Regions from separate parts of the Phascolarctobacterium faecium genome, predicted to be linked through region 1. Evidence: riboswitches for the same ligand, from Rfam matches in the RefSeq annotation. Region 1 holds a riboswitch; the other holds the start of a gene.
The links. Region 1 has a riboswitch for ZMP and ZTP ahead of PFJ30894_RS10415 (phosphoribosylaminoimidazolecarboxamide formyltransferase). Riboswitches for the same ligand answer to the same signal wherever they lie in the genome.
Positions count from the first base shown of each region.

Region 2: linked by a shared signal. The riboswitch ahead of PFJ30894_RS00735 (L-lactate MFS transporter) and the one ahead of PFJ30894_RS10415 (phosphoribosylaminoimidazolecarboxamide formyltransferase) in region 1 are both predicted to bind ZMP and ZTP.

Region 1 covers NZ_AP019004.1:2,155,298-2,162,981, reverse strand. Annotated here, with positions in the region: gene glmS (glutamine--fructose-6-phosphate transaminase (isomerizing)) at 1-1,568, shown strand, start outside; gene PFJ30894_RS10440 (DUF3783 domain-containing protein) at 1,706-2,113, shown strand; gene PFJ30894_RS10435 (DMT family transporter) at 2,140-3,012, opposite strand; gene PFJ30894_RS10430 (ATP-binding cassette domain-containing protein) at 3,102-3,788, opposite strand; gene PFJ30894_RS10425 (ATP-binding cassette domain-containing protein) at 3,906-4,691, opposite strand; gene PFJ30894_RS10420 (4Fe-4S cluster-binding domain-containing protein) at 4,965-5,861, opposite strand; ZMP/ZTP riboswitch at 5,965-6,041, shown strand; gene PFJ30894_RS10415 (phosphoribosylaminoimidazolecarboxamide formyltransferase) at 6,081-7,259, shown strand; gene PFJ30894_RS10410 (hotdog family protein) at 7,488-7,684, shown strand, end outside.
Region 2 covers NZ_AP019004.1:154,402-162,085, forward strand. Annotated here, with positions in the region: gene PFJ30894_RS00725 (ribonuclease domain-containing protein) at 1-117, opposite strand, end outside; gene PFJ30894_RS00730 (helicase HerA-like domain-containing protein) at 129-1,613, opposite strand; ZMP/ZTP riboswitch at 1,791-1,876, shown strand; gene PFJ30894_RS00735 (L-lactate MFS transporter) at 1,956-3,179, shown strand; gene PFJ30894_RS00740 (chromate transporter) at 3,431-3,994, shown strand; gene PFJ30894_RS00745 (chromate transporter) at 3,991-4,569, shown strand; gene PFJ30894_RS00750 (4Fe-4S binding protein) at 4,617-5,321, opposite strand; gene PFJ30894_RS00755 (cyclophilin-like fold protein) at 5,518-6,012, shown strand; gene PFJ30894_RS00760 (iron-containing alcohol dehydrogenase) at 6,049-7,221, opposite strand; gene PFJ30894_RS00765 (cupin domain-containing protein) at 7,235-7,636, opposite strand.

The DNA.
Region 1 (7,684 bases):
ACACTGATGCCAGCGGGGAGTTTGTTGTTGTGCATAATGGTATTATTGAAAATTATCTGGTTCTGAAGGAAGATTTGATTGCCAAAGGGCACAAATTTGTTTCTGAAACAGATACTGAAGTTGTGGCACATTTAATGGCTGCATATTATGATGGAGACTTTGAAGAAACTGTAAAAAGAGTTTTGCGTGTTATTGAGGGATCCTATTCGCTGGTGTTTATGTGTGCCAAAGAACCGGAGAAAATAATTTGCACAAAAAAAGATAATCCTTTGGTTATTGGACTTGGTGAAGGCGAAAATTTTATTGCTTCCGATATACCGGCTATTATTGCTAAGACACGCCGTACGTTTATTATGAGTGATGGTGAAATTGCTACTGTCACTAAAGACAGTGTCTGGGTACAGGATATAAATGGAACACCGATCAGTAAAAAGGTTTTTGAAGTAAATTGGAATGCAGAGGCTGCTGAAAAAGGCGGTTTTGAACATTTTATGCTTAAAGAAATTTACGAACAACCAAAATCTATCCGTGATACAATGACTGGGCGCGTACCGAAAGATTCTCACGGAATTGAATTTACTGAACTTGGCTGGACAGAAGAAGAAATGGCAGGTATCAATAAGATTTTTATTGTTGCCTGTGGCACTGCTTATCATGCAGGTATTGTTGGAAAATACTATTTGGAACAGCTGGCACGGATTCCGGTAGAAGTCGATATTGCCAGTGAATTCCGTTATCGCAGTCCTTTAGTTGATGGCAACAGTTTGACGATAGTTATCAGTCAGTCAGGTGAAACCAGCGATACTTTGGCTGCTTTGAAAGAGGCTAAGCGCCTTGGTTCCCGTACTTTGGCGGTTACAAATGTCGTAGGTTCTTCTATTTCCAGAGAAGCTGATCAGGTTGTTTATACCTATGCTGGCCCAGAAATTGCTGTAGCTTCTACTAAAGCTTATACTACACAACTTTTAGTAATGCTGATGCTGGCTATTTATGTTGGACGTTTGCGCGGTACTTTAGATATTGCCAAAGCGCATAAGCTTGTGGAAGGGTTACACGATATCCCTGAGCAGATTCATAAGCTACTGGAAAATGTAGATCAGATTAAAGTTTTTGCAACCCGTTATGGCAGCAGTGAAGATGCATTTTTCCTGGGCCGCAGCCTTGATTATGCTGTTGCGCTGGAAGGTGCTTTGAAGCTTAAAGAAATATCTTATATCCATGCCGAGGCTTATGCAGCGGGAGAACTGAAACATGGTACTTTGGCTTTGATTGTTGAAGGTGTGCCGGTAATCGTTTTAGCTACACAGCCTGATGTTTATGATAAAACAGTCAGCAATCTGCAGGAAGTAAAAGCGCGTGAAGCGATGGTCATTGCAATTGCTTTTGAAGGGGATGACAGTATTGCAAAATATGCTGATCATGTTATTTTCATTCCCAGAACAGATAAATATCTAGCTCCGTTGCTTGCTGTCCTACCTTTGCAGCTGTTAGCTTATTATGCTGCTTTAACTCGTGGCTGTGATGTTGATAAGCCTAGGAATCTTGCTAAATCAGTAACAGTTGAATAAAAATAACGCCTGCCGGAATTTTTTGGCAGGCGTCTTTTTGTGTCCGTCTTGAAAGTTATTTTGGTAGAGTTAGCTAATAGTGCGAAAAATATGCTATAATAGTGGTAACAATAATTATTATCGAAAAGGAGTATTGTATGAACAATTCTGTTGCTTTATTATATAATTTCAATGAAGAAAAGTTAAAAATGATTAAAATGGTCTGTATGATGATGCAGGTGAGGTTTAAAGAGGTTGCAAGAGCAGAGTATGAGCAGCCGCTGGGAGCTTTATTGGGAATTTCTGGAATAGAAAATCACGGAGAAGTTTATCAGGGAGAAGAATTTCAGGAAGAAATGTTGGTGCTGCATGGATTTGACGGCAGCAAGTTACAAAAATTTTTAATTGCTTTGCAGCGTGTAGGGGTAGGAAGAATAGAGTTAAAAGCGATGATTACGGAAAATAATAAAAGTTGGAATGGCCTGGCTTTATATGAGGAACTTTGCCAGGAAAGAGAAGCTTTTAAGAAGATGGAAGCTGAAAGACGTAATAAAGTACAAAAGTAAAAGTAAAACCGCGGTTTACCGCGGTTTTACTTTTTTTCTAAAATATTTTCAGAAATTATACAAGCTAAAATTATTACAGCTCCGCTCATACCTGTAAAAGTTAATTTTTCATTAAGTAAAAAGTATGAGGCTGCAGCAGTTAAAATAGGTTGAGTACATTGCAGCATTGATACTAAGGAGGAAGATAAGAATTTCAAGGCAGCGTTTTGCAGAAAATAAGCCAGGCAGGTACATGTAATAGCCAGATAGATAACAACAGCCCAGGCTTCTGGTTGAATTTTAGTGATAGTGCTAATATCGTCGAATAATAAAGCTCCTGCGATGCTGATAACTGCCGTAATAAAGGTTTGAATAGCAGAAATAGTGATAGCATCTGTTGCTTTCAGAGATTTTTCTCCAAAGACCAGTGCTCCTGCGACGCTGACTGCTGTAAGCAATGCCCATAAATCTCCCTGGTTAAAAGAAAACGTTCCTCCATTACTACAGAGTAGATACATACCGAGAATGACCAATAGTTGTATAGGAAGATGTGAAAGTTTATAAGGTCGCTGTAAGACTATTATTGACAAAAGCGGTGCGAAAATTACTGATAAGGACATAATAAAGCCAACATTCGTTGCCGTAGTTCCTTCTAATGCCAGATTACATGAAATATAAGCTGAAGCCATACATAATCCTGCTGGCAGATATTGGCTTGCAGAAAGTGCCTGCAGCTGTTTCCTTAAGCGTGTTGCAAAGAAAATTGCGAAGAGAGAAAAAGCCAGACCAAAACGAAAGGCCAGACACCATAAAGGTGTGATACTGGCAAAAGCAATTTTAGTGAGTGGATTACCTAAGCCGTATAGAAAACTTTGCAACAATATGAAAATGATATATTTATTATGTGAATTGTTTATCATCTTTCTCCTTGAATACAAATTGCAAAATAAAATACATTGTGAGTTATATTTTAACAGCTAAATTCGACTAATGCAAACTATTTTGTAAATCAAGATGATTGCTTTGACAATAAAAGGCGTTTTTTTGCCAGTAATGATTGAAACTCTGCTTCTAATTTTTCAGTTGGATTGAGGCTAAGGTGACTGATAATTTCAGCCAGTTTATTTTCTATAAGTAAAATATCTGCTGTTGCTTCAATATACTCAGTGCTTATTTGTTTATTTGAGTAGTCGTCATATGGCCCAGGGAAAAAGTTCAGTTTTGTTCCATCAAAGACTAATAAATTTTTAGCAATGGCTTTAAGCAGGCGGCGGTCATGGGTTGTAAAAATCAAAGTTCCTGGATAATTGCATAATAATTCTTCTAAAGCAGTTACAGCATCCAGATCCAAGTGATTGGTTGGTTCGTCTAGCATAAGTACATTACAGTCACTGACTAATATTTTTGCTAAAGCAGCTTTGACTTTTTCACCGCCGCTTAAAAGCTGTATTGGTTTAAAAAAATCTTCGCGTTTGAAACGAAGTCTTATTAAAACAGTACGTAATAAAGCTTCGCTTTGTGAAGACGTTGACTGTAGGTTACGGAGCAGGTTTTTATCAGGATCAAGAATATCAATATCCTGACTGAAGTAACCTATTTTTGCTCCGCAGGCTATTTGCACATTTGGCAAGTGTTTGTTGTGTGCTTTTAAAAATTGTTTGAGTAAAGTTGTTTTCCCGCAGCCGTTTGGTCCGATGATGGCAAGTTTGTCGCCGGATTTTACTGAAAAACTTGCTGTTTGCCAGAGCGGTTTTTTATCAATAATATAAGACCAGTTATGTGCTCTTACTAAAATTTGTCCCTGCCATAGTTTTTAAGACAGTAAATTCATTTTTATTATTGGTAAGGATTGTCTTTTTTCTATCTGTTTAAGTTTGTCTAACCTCGTCAGTATGGATTGACCTGTTTGCTGTAACTTTTTCTGTTTTTTAGCAAAGTAGGGTTTAGCTCCGGTAATCCTGGCTTCTGATAAAGATATCTTCGTGGTTTTAACAGCTTTTTGCGCTTGCTGCTGTTTGGCAGAAAAAGCTGTTTCTAAATGAGTTTTTTGCATAATATATTTACGATAAGCTTGATCATGAGTTTTTTCAGAAATTATCTTTTGCTGCTGATAATTACTGTAATTACCTTGATATATTTGAAGTTGTTTATCGTCCAAAGCCCAGATTTCATTGCATAATGCATCTAAAAAATCACGATCGTGGGAAACTAATATTAAGGCTCCTGAGTAATGCCGAAGTTCCTTTTCAAGCCATAACAAATGGTCCATATCAAGATTATTAGTTGGTTCGTCTGCCAGCAGCAAACCGGATTGTTGTTTGAGCGCCTGCAGGATGTAGGTTTGAGTCGTTTCGCCACCGCTTTTGGAGAGTCTTTCTTTTAATTGCGGTAGTATAGTCATTGTTGTTTTGCAAATGATTTTTGCGGCTGCAGGAATTGGTCTTATACCTGCTAATAACTCTAATAAAGTTGTTTTTCCACTTCCGTTCAGCCCGATCAGGCCTATACGGCTTTTTGTATGTAGTTTTAAAGCAGGCAGTTTGAATAATAGTCTTTCGCCTAAATAATATTTAAATGAATTGGTTTCGAGGATGTACATATAATTTCAACTCCTAACTTTCGAAGACAATAAAAACCTCCCGATTCAAGACAGAATGGGAGGTGTAAAGGTAGACTTAGCCTCAAATCGCAGAAAATGATCCATTCTGACTTACTGATAAAAGACAACACTTAACAAAGCTTTTGGTTTTAAGCTGTTTTTGTGTCTTTTTCAGATAAGGTGCGAAATTGGATCAGTTTTTCATTCGTTCAAGTGTCCTTTCAATATTCATAATTATATTTTTATAATATAGGATTATAAAATCTTTGTCAACTAAACTCCAGTCCCATCAAAGATGGGAATAAAATCAGCGCTGGCAGCGGTATCTTCCTGAATAAAGCCGTCTTCAATACCGGAATTGAAAAGGTACTGCTCAACTTTTTGATATTCTTCTGCAGTAACAACACGGTTTATTTCAGGGTATTCAGCGGCTCGGCCGCATGGAATATATTGATGCATCAGACTAAACAGGACTTGCCCCGGTTCAAAATTGTCAGCGATCCAGTCTATTACTCTTAGTGTATTTTCTAACATATTCGGTAACAGCAGATGCCTGATAATTACACCACTTTTTAATAAACCATTTTCATCGATTTGGTAGGGCCCGACTTGTTTGTACATGGTTTTTATGGCCGTTGTAGCAGTATTAAAATAATTAGGCGCATTACTGTACTTTATTGCGGCTAAATCGTCACTATATTTTAGATCGGGAAGCCATATTTGTATTTTATTTTTCAATCTGTGTATTGTATCGACAGTTTCAAAACCACTGGTATTATAAATTACAGGGACTGGCAATGGTTCCTGTAAGCTTGCGATAATAGCCTCAGTAAAATGTGTTGCTGTAACTAAATTGATATTATGGGCTCCTTGTTTAATTAAGTCAAAATAAATTTCTTTTAATCTTTCAACGGATATTTCCTGTCCTTTATTTAAACAGCTGATTTCGTAATTTTGGCAGAATGCACAATGTAAATTGCAGCCACTAAAAAAAACAGTGCCTGAACCTTTGGTGCCGCTTATGCATGGCTCTTCCCACATATGCAGTGCCGCACGGGCAACTATTGGCTGCATACCGCAGCCGCAGGAACCGAAAATACCATTTGGACTGTTCATTGTTTCTGCCCTGTCAACTCCGCAGCGGTGTGGGCAGACGTAACAGTAAGTCATTAAAACATCTCCTTTGGAGTATTTTCTAAATTGTAGCATAGTTGGACAAGAGATAAAAGGATAATTGACAAAAAGAGCGGTAAAAAGTATAATCTAAAGCAGAAGTAGGTCATATAACTGACGGAAGTGGATTAACCACGTGGAGTATGACCGGTGTTGCCGACCGTCTGGGCGTTTTACCCCAGAAGTGTCGGTTTTTTTATATATTTTTAAGGAGGAATAGTCGTGAAAGAGCTGCTATTGAAGTATGGCTGTAATCCAAATCAAAGTAAGGCGCGTATTTATAGTAAAATAGGTGAACTGCCAATTGAGGTTTTGAACGGCCGCCCTGGTTATATTAATTTTCTGGATGCCTTTAACAGCTGGCAGTTAGTAAAAGAATTAAAGGAAGCTACCGGCCTGCCTGCAGCAGCATCTTTTAAACATGTAAGTCCAGCCGGTGCTGCCGTTGGATTGCCGATGAGCGATGTACTGAAAAAAATATATTATGTTGACGATCTAGCTCTGACTCCGTTGGCTACTGCTTATGCCAGGGCTCGTGGTGCTGACCGTATGTCATCTTACGGAGACTTTGTCGCTTTATCAGATATCTGTGACAAGGAGACTGCAGCTATGCTGGCTCGAGAAGTTTCAGATGGCGTTATTGCCCCCGGCTATACAGAGGAAGCTTTGGAAATTTTAAAAACTAAACGTAAGGGCACTTATAATATTATAAAAATTGATCCGTCTTATATTCCAGAGATACAGGAAACGAAAGATGTATTTGGTATAACTTTTGAACAGGACCGTAATGAGGCTAAAATTACGTCAGAGCTGCTGGTAAATCGTCCGACTGTCAATAAAGAAATTCCTGAGGATGCAGTACGTGATCTTCTGATTGCGTTGATTACTTTGAAATACACGCAATCGAATTCCGTCTGCTATGTTAAAGATGGACAGGCGATTGGTATTGGTGCGGGGCAACAGTCTCGTGTTCATTGTACAAGGCTTGCCGGAAATAAAGCTGATAACTGGTGGCTGCGCCAGAACCCCAGTGTTTTAGAACTGCCTTTTAAGGACAGTATTCGACGTCCTGATCGGGACAATACTATTGATGTGTATATTTCTGACGATTATGAAGATATACTTGCAGATGGAATTTGGGAACAGTTCTTTACCGAAAAACCAGCTCCGCTGACACGTGAAGAGAAAAAAGTATGGCTTCATAAGCTGCACGGAGTTTCTCTTGGCAGTGATGCTTTTTTCCCGTTTGGTGATAATATTGAACGCGCTCACCGCAGCGGTGTAGATTATATTGCTCAGGCAGGCGGAAGTATCAGAGATGATAATGTTATTGAAACATGTGATAAATATAATATCGCAATGGCATTTACTGGTTTACGTTTGTTCCATCATTAATAACTTTCCGCCAAAGAAAACTTTGGCGGATTTTTTTGAACAAAAATGACTGACAAGTCAGTTTTGTGGGCGTTGGAAGCTGTTGTGGTATTTTTTTTACATAAATCGCATAAAATTGTCTGAAAACTATTGAGTTAGTAAATTTTTTGTGGTAAAATACACAAGGTATAATGTCCAAAATATGTTTATGTTTTAGTAAGATTATGGCAAGTAGGAGATGAGTAGTTCGTGAGTACTGAAAATGTATCGGGAATACTTTTCTTAGTGCAATCGGCTTGTCTGGAAAGGCGCTTTTTAGATGATCCGGCGCTGAGTATAGAACAGTTAAACTGCGGCCAGATACGGATAAGTTTTTCTCTGACGGCCGGTATTGACCTTGATCATCGTGGTAAGGTCCGTAGCAGCGTTATTTATCGTCTTCTTGA
Region 2 (7,684 bases), 450 kb from region 1:
CTGCTCTGCAGCCTGCTGTTTAGCCTGATTCAGCTCTGTCTGAGGCGTTTTGCCACAGCCAAACACGGCACCGGTTATAAATAATACAGCCAGTAATGCTGCAAAAATCTTTTTCATTTCAAACACCTTTAAAACCATTTTTTCATTTGATTAAAAATACCGCGTACTATAGTGTCTACAGCTTTATTTTCCATTCGCGTCATCGTTTTGCTGATCAGCTTTTCCGCGACCGTAGGCGGTTCTTTTTTGGCAGCCGCGCTGCGGCTGCGCAGCTCTTTCTGCAGCGCCGCTTCTTCCTGTGCCCTGGCTGCGGCTTCCGCATCCTGCTGGGCTTTGGCGCTCAAAATCTCATAAGCAGACTCACGGTCTACAGCTTCAGCATATTTACTATACAGCGGGCTGGAGGCTATCAGCTGGTTGCGCAGCGTGTCGTCAGCTACGCCAAGATAGCTGCGCGGCGGCATGACATAAGCACGCTCCACCATTGTCGGCACTCCGTCAGCATCCAATAGTGATACCAGCACTTCGCCGGTGCCAAGCTCCGGCAGCACTTTAGCCGCGTCAAGATCAGGATTGGCTCTAAAGGCCTGCGCCGCAGCCTTCAGCCCCTTCTGGTCTTTAGGTGTGTAAGCTCGCAGCGCATGCTGCAGCTTGTTTCCCAGCTGTGACAAAACAGTATCTGGAATATCAGAAGGCTGCTGGGTGATAAAATAAATGCCGACGCCTTTGGAACGGATCAAACGCACGATCTGTTCAACTTTATCGAGCAGAGATTTCGGCGCGTCTTTGAAAATCAGATGCGCTTCATCAAAGAAAAAGACGATTTTAGGTTTTTCCGGATCGCCTGCTTCCGGCAGCAGGTCATACAACTCCGACAGCATCCATAATAAAAATGTAGAATATAACAGCGGAGTCTGAAACAGCTCTACGCAATGCAGAAGATTGATATAACCGCGTCCGTCATCTGCTACTGCCAGCCAGTCCCTGATGTCCAGTGCCGGCTCGCCGAAAAACACATCTCCGCCCTGTTCTTCCAAGCGCAGCAGCGCCCGCTGGATCGCGCCTACACTCTGAGCCGACACATTGCCATAGGCAGTTTTGAACTGAGCCGCATTATCACCGACGTACTGCACCATCGAACGCAGATCCTTAAGATCCAGCAGCAACAGTCCCTGATCATCGGCAATCTTAAAAATGATCGTCATAATACCGCTCTGCGTGGTATTCAATTCCAAAAGCCGACTCAGCAGATCCGGCCCCATCTCGGAAATAGTCGTCCGGACAGGATGCCCTTTTTTACCGAAAACATCAAAAAAACGTACAGGAAAGCCTTTGAACTCAAAATTTTCTATGCCTAATTTATGCAGACGTTTCTGAAACCCTTCACTGCTTTCACCAGCCTTGCACATACCGGAAACGTCGCCTTTGATATCGGCCAGGAATACCGGCACGCCCATCTCGCTGAAGGATTCTGCCAGCACCTTTAAAGTAACGGTCTTGCCCGTACCCGTTGCCCCGGCAATCAGACCGTGACGGTTTGCCATTTTCGGCAGCATGCAGATCTTATCCTCGCCTTTACAGACCCAAATCTTGTGTTCATCAGCTAAATACATGGTATTCCCTCCCGCATTTTTATAAAATAAACTACATCTTTATATTAATTTTTATTATACGTTATTTAAGGGTAAGAGTAAACAAGCTGGGCAGGTTCTGTTTTTATACTGCTGTTTTTTTATTTTTCCTTGCTTGACATTATCGTAATTCTTGCTATAATGAGAACATAAATCAAATAGACCTCGCAGGACTGACGGATAAAGTGGAATCAACCACGTGTACTGCGATGCCATAGAAACAGCCGACCGTCTGGGCAGAGAGAACTGATCCCGGATGGTTTTTTTATTTTCCGGCTTTGGCCCTCTCGGATTTTTTCTAGTGTGAAAAGGAGATGTTTACCTATGAAAAACAGATGGCTCATTGCTCTGGCGGCTATCGGCATCCATATCTGCATCGGCAGTGTTTACGCCTGGAGCGTACTGACAAAGCCTATTATGCAGGCTATGGGTTTTACCCTGAAAGAAACGACCTGGACTTTTTCGATCGCAATTTTATTTCTCGGACTGTCAGCGGGATTTTTGGGCGATTACGTTGAAAAATACGGCCCGCGTAAAAGCGGTCTCACCTCGACCTGCTTCTTTGGTCTGGGTATGTTCGGTACAGCGCTGGCACTGCATCTCAACAGTCTGCCGCTCTTATATCTTTTTTACGGCGTTATCGGCGGTATCGGTCTTGGGACCGGTTATATCACCCCTGTTTCGACGCTGGTCAAATGGTTTCCCAACAACCGCGGCTTTGCCACCGGTCTTGCTATCATGGGTTTCGGTTTTGCCAGCCTGATCGCAGGTCCGCTGATGCAGATCCTGGTTGCCAAATACGGACTGGTACAGAACTTTATCATTCTCGGCTGCGTGTACATGGTTATCATGGCCGCCTCCGCCTTATATCTTGAACCACCTAAAGCAAGCAACGGCGGGCCGTCCGGCATTAACGTCAAAAGTATCCTCCCGGATACTCAGTTCACAGCCAAAGAAGCACGCAAAACCTGGCAATTTTACGCACTGTGGTGGATTTTTTTCACCAATATTACCTGCGGTATCGGACTTTTAGCAGTAGCTTCACCGATGGCACAGGAAGTAGTAAAAATGACACCGATGGCAGCCGCCTCCATGGTCGGTATCATCGGTCTGATCAACGGTCTGGGACGCATTTTCTGGTCTACTATTTCCGACTATCTCGGGCGCAGTACAGTTTATGTAGTCTTCTTCCTGATCCAGATCTTTGCCTTCTACGCACTTGCAGAAACAAGCAGTGCCTTCATCTTCCAGCTGATTGTCTTTGTCATCATTTCCTGCTACGGCGGCGGCTTCTCCTGTATGCCCGCCTTCCTCAGCGATCTGTTCGGCACGAAAGAACTCAGCGCCATCCACGGCAAGATCCTGACTGCCTGGGGCATGGCTGGTATTGCCGGTCCTCTGCTGCTGTCCTGGATCCGTGAAACGACCAACAGCTATTCAATTACCCTGTATTTCTTCTCCGCCTGCTTCGTTGTCAGCCTCATCATCGCTGGTATTTTGAAATGGCGTACTTCAGTAGGCGTGCTGATCGAAAAGAAACATCTCTGATTTGACCATAACCCCTTCGCTACAGCTGCGGAGGGGTTATTTTATGCCGTTTTAGACTCTGCCTATTCGTTAACGTCATAACTATCAGTACATTTTATCTACATCTGGTATTCATTTTACTTTCCATACTATATCTGGTTTTATTTGCCACAGCCGATACCGCTACCTGTTCCAACCAGACTTGTAATACTGGAGCAGATAACCGATAATAAAAATAACACCATTTATCAGACTGAAAAGAGGCGGTTATTATGGATACTTCGCGCCCGCGTTATCTTCATATGTTTCTTGTTTTTGTTAAGATCGGCCTGTTCACGATCGGCGGCGGGCCGGCAATGATACCGCTGATACGTGACGAATTTGTTGAAAAACAAAAATGGATCAGGGATGAAGACATTACTGACGTTCTTGCGCTCTCGCAGTCTTTGCCCGGCGTTATTGCCGTCAATGCTTCTACCTTTCTTGGCTACAGGCTGGGGGGACTTAAAGGATCACTGGTAGCAACTATCGGCGTCGTCCTGCCTTCTTTCGTCATTATTTTCGTCATCGTCACGGCTTTCACCTCCAGTGGTTTTGACCAGTACCCCAATATATTGAAATTTTTTGACGGTATCAATTCTGCTATCACAGCTTTATTGATCGCAGCAACTCTGAAACTGATTCCCTATTCCATCAAAAACAATTTTGGCTGGTTCATTCTGGCCTTTTCACTGCTTGGGATCTATTTTTTCAGTCTCGACATTGCCATAATCGTTCTGCTGGCCTCAGCGCTTGGTTACTGCGCCACTAAATATCTGGGAAGTGATACAAAATGATGCTTTATTGGGAATTATTCATTGTCTTTTTCAAAATCGGTCTTTTTTCTTTCGGCGGCGGTCTGGCAATGATCAGTATCATTCAGCAGGAAGTCGTCGGACGCGGCTGGATCCCCGCAGCTGAATATGCACGGATCATCACTATTTCTCAGATCACCCCCGGCCCTATCGCTGTCAATACGGCTACATATGTAGGGGCCAGGGTCTGCGGTCCTGAATTCTGGCATGCCCTGCTTGGTTCTTTTGTAGCTACTTTCAGCGTCAGCCTGCCATCTTTCATTCTTGTCGCCATCGTTGCCCGTTCTCTCCAAAAGTTCAACTCTTCGCTGGCTGTACAAGGTATCCTCAATGGATTGCGGCCTTCAGTTATCGCCTTGATGCTGACCGCAGTTTTCTTTTTTATGCGGATAACATTTTTCCCCGCAGCCGGAACCGCCGCAATGGAAAATCTGCTGACCTATTTCAAATTCTGGCCGACATTGCTGACGGCTTTGCTTTTTTATCTGCATTACTACCGTAACCTGAGCGCTATTCCCTTGATGCTTTTAGCCGGCTGTGCCGGACTGTTGATGTAGAAAAAACACAAAATAACCTGCATACGGCAGGTTATTTTATTTCTTCTTTAATATTTGCAGCCCAGAGAAATGGCTTCGGTCGGGCAGGACTGTCTGCATTTACCGCAGACAATACATTCCCTGTCGCCTACCCGTTTACAATCCATCAAGCAACTGCGTACGCAGCGCTGGCAGGCGGTACATTTACGCGAATCTACCTGCATGCCAAAAACGGCGATCCTGTTAAACAGGCTGTAAAAAGCTCCCAACGGACAGAAAAAACGACAAAAAGGCCGATAGATAAATAACGCCGCAGCAGCCAAAAGTCCAATGATCCAACGCCAGTCCAGACCATGCAGATCAAAGAAATACAGATTGCAGGCAAACAGCAGCAGAACCACATATTTAAAATAACTTAAATAGTACGTAATTTTATTTTTAGACAGCTTCAACATCGGCAGCTTATCTAAAAGCTCCTGCGCCCAGCCAAACGGACACAGCCAGCCACAGATCATCCGTCCCAAAAACAGAGCGCACAAGATGAGCAGCCCCCAAACCCGCCAGCCCAAAGGTAAAGTAAAACCGGTCAGGGTATGCTGCGTCAGCCCCCAGGGACATCCGGCTTCTGCATAGCGGCAATAGCCGCAATTAACTCCGGGCAGACAAACATTTTTCCAGGTCATATCGGCCCCCAGCAGATTGGCGGCACCACGCCCATTATACAAAACCGTCGCCGCAAGCTGCGTCGTCCAGCGTTTAAAATCCTTAACCATTTTTACCGCTCCTTTCCTGTATTGCTTTCATTGTAAGGGCTGGAGTTGACTCACAGTCAAGCAGTTTGCAAAAAATCTACAAACAACGCTTGACCTGGAGCAGACTCCAGCATATAAACTCACATATAGAAGCCGTATAAGCAACGGCAGACCCTATCTATTTGCAACTTACAAACAGAGAAACGGAGGAAATACCATGCTGAAAACTCTGGCCCTGACGCTTACTTTATTACTGAGCTTTACTATGGCTGCCTGCAGCAGCACGTCCGGCACCAATGCCAAAATCGACCAGACAACAACTAACGCAGCTCAGACTGCTCCAACAGACGCAGTCCAACGCATCAGGCTGACACTCGCCAACCAAGACGAGCTTATCCTTAAACTCAATGGCACCAGAGCTGCAGAGGATTTTTTGAGCCTACTGCCGCTGGAACTGACCTGCAAAGATTTTAATAATACCGAAAAGGTAGCTTATCTGCCGCGGCGCCTGGACACACAGGGCGCTCCTGCCGGTTTTGATCCTCAAACAGGCAGTTTTGCTTATTATGCACCTTGGGGTAATCTGGCATTTTTTTACCGTGATTACGGTTATGCCAACAGCCTCATTGAACTTGGTACTGTTGAAAGCGGTATTGAAAAACTGGCCGCTTTCGATAATGATTTCACTATCAAACTGGAACGCCTGCCCTAAAAAAACAGAGCTTGCATAAATGCAAGCTCTGTTTTTTTAGGCTTTCAGCGTTTCCTTCAATATCTCAACGATCTCTTCTTTAGTCAGCACTTTATAACCGCCATCAAGAATAAACGAACCCTGAGCGATCCCGTCAAGCATCGTTTCATCGACGCCAAGTTCCCTGCCGTTAAGTACAAGTCCCAGCTCCCTCATATAGCTTTCCATCGCCGCAAGGCCTGCCTGAGCTATCTGTTCATCAGTTTTCCCCTCAGGACGCACATCCCATACATTGATGGCAAAGCGTTTGAATTTCGCCAGTCCGTACGGCATGATGTGCCTGTAATAAGGCAGCGACACAGCGGCCAGAGTCATTCCGTGCGTAGCGTCAGTGTAAGCGCCGATCGACTGACCGATCATATGCACCATCCAGTCTGTCGACTTTCCTTTAGCTACCAGGGTATTCAAGGCCCATGTAGCGATCCACATAATATTGCTTCTCGCTTCATAATCTTCAGGGCTTTGCACCGCGATCCTGGAACTGTGGATCAGCGAACGCAGCAAGCCTTCCATAAGATAGTCGGAAGTATTGTCGTCAGTTCCGGAAAAATACTGTTCCAAAATATGCGACATGATATCAAAAAATCCGGCAACCATTTGATAACGCGGGAGCGTAAAAGTATAAGTCGGATCAAGTATCGAAAATCTGGGGAACACATTATCACCAAACACCCGCCCTATTTTAGCTTTAGCCGCATGATTGGTAATAACTGAGCCGCCGTTCATCTCCGAACCTGTACCAACCATAGTCAGAACACAGCCAACCGGGATAATCTTATTATCCACCGCTTCCATCCGCAGATAATATTTTTCCCATGGATCAGTTTCGCAGTAAGCGGAAACTGAAACAGCCTTGGCATAATCACAGACAGAACCGCCGCCGACTGCCAGGATCAAATCGACCTTGTTTTCTTTGGCTATCCTGCAGCCTTCATATAATTTTTCCAGTGTGGGATTAGGCATTACACCTGCATCCTCAAAAACTGTTTTGCCGCTGGCTCTCAAAAGCTTGACCACGTTTTCATAAATACCGTTTTTCTTAATCGAACCGCCGCCATATACCAGCATGACATTTTTACCATAGCATGCCAATTCCTGCGGCAGATTTTCTAATGAATTTTCGCCAAAATACAATTTGGTAGGATTGGAATAAACAAATTTACCCAGCATTATTTTTGCTCCTTTATTTCAAATTTCCATATTCTGCATCTGTTACCGGTTCCAGCCATTCATTGGACACCCCCGCGGCGGGCACTTCGACTGCAAGGTGTGCAAACCAGCTGTCAGGAGCCGCTCCATGCCAGTGTTTCACTTCAGGCGGGATATTAACCACATCACCCGCGTTCAGCTCCCGGGCCGGTTTCCCCCACTCCTGATAATAACCTCGTCCGCCTGTGACAAGCAGTATCTGCCCGCCTTGATGATGGATATGCCAATTATTGCGACAGCCGGGCTCAAAAGTAACATTGCCAATAACTACTCCTTCTGTTGTCAGCATCTTCAAATAGCTCTGCCCCACAAAATACCGGGCATAGGCATCATTTTTTTCACCCATGGGAAACACGCTTAATTTTTCTTCCAACATTCTCACATCGTTCTGCGCTCAAATCCGTTGTAGCTGAAAACGCAGTCC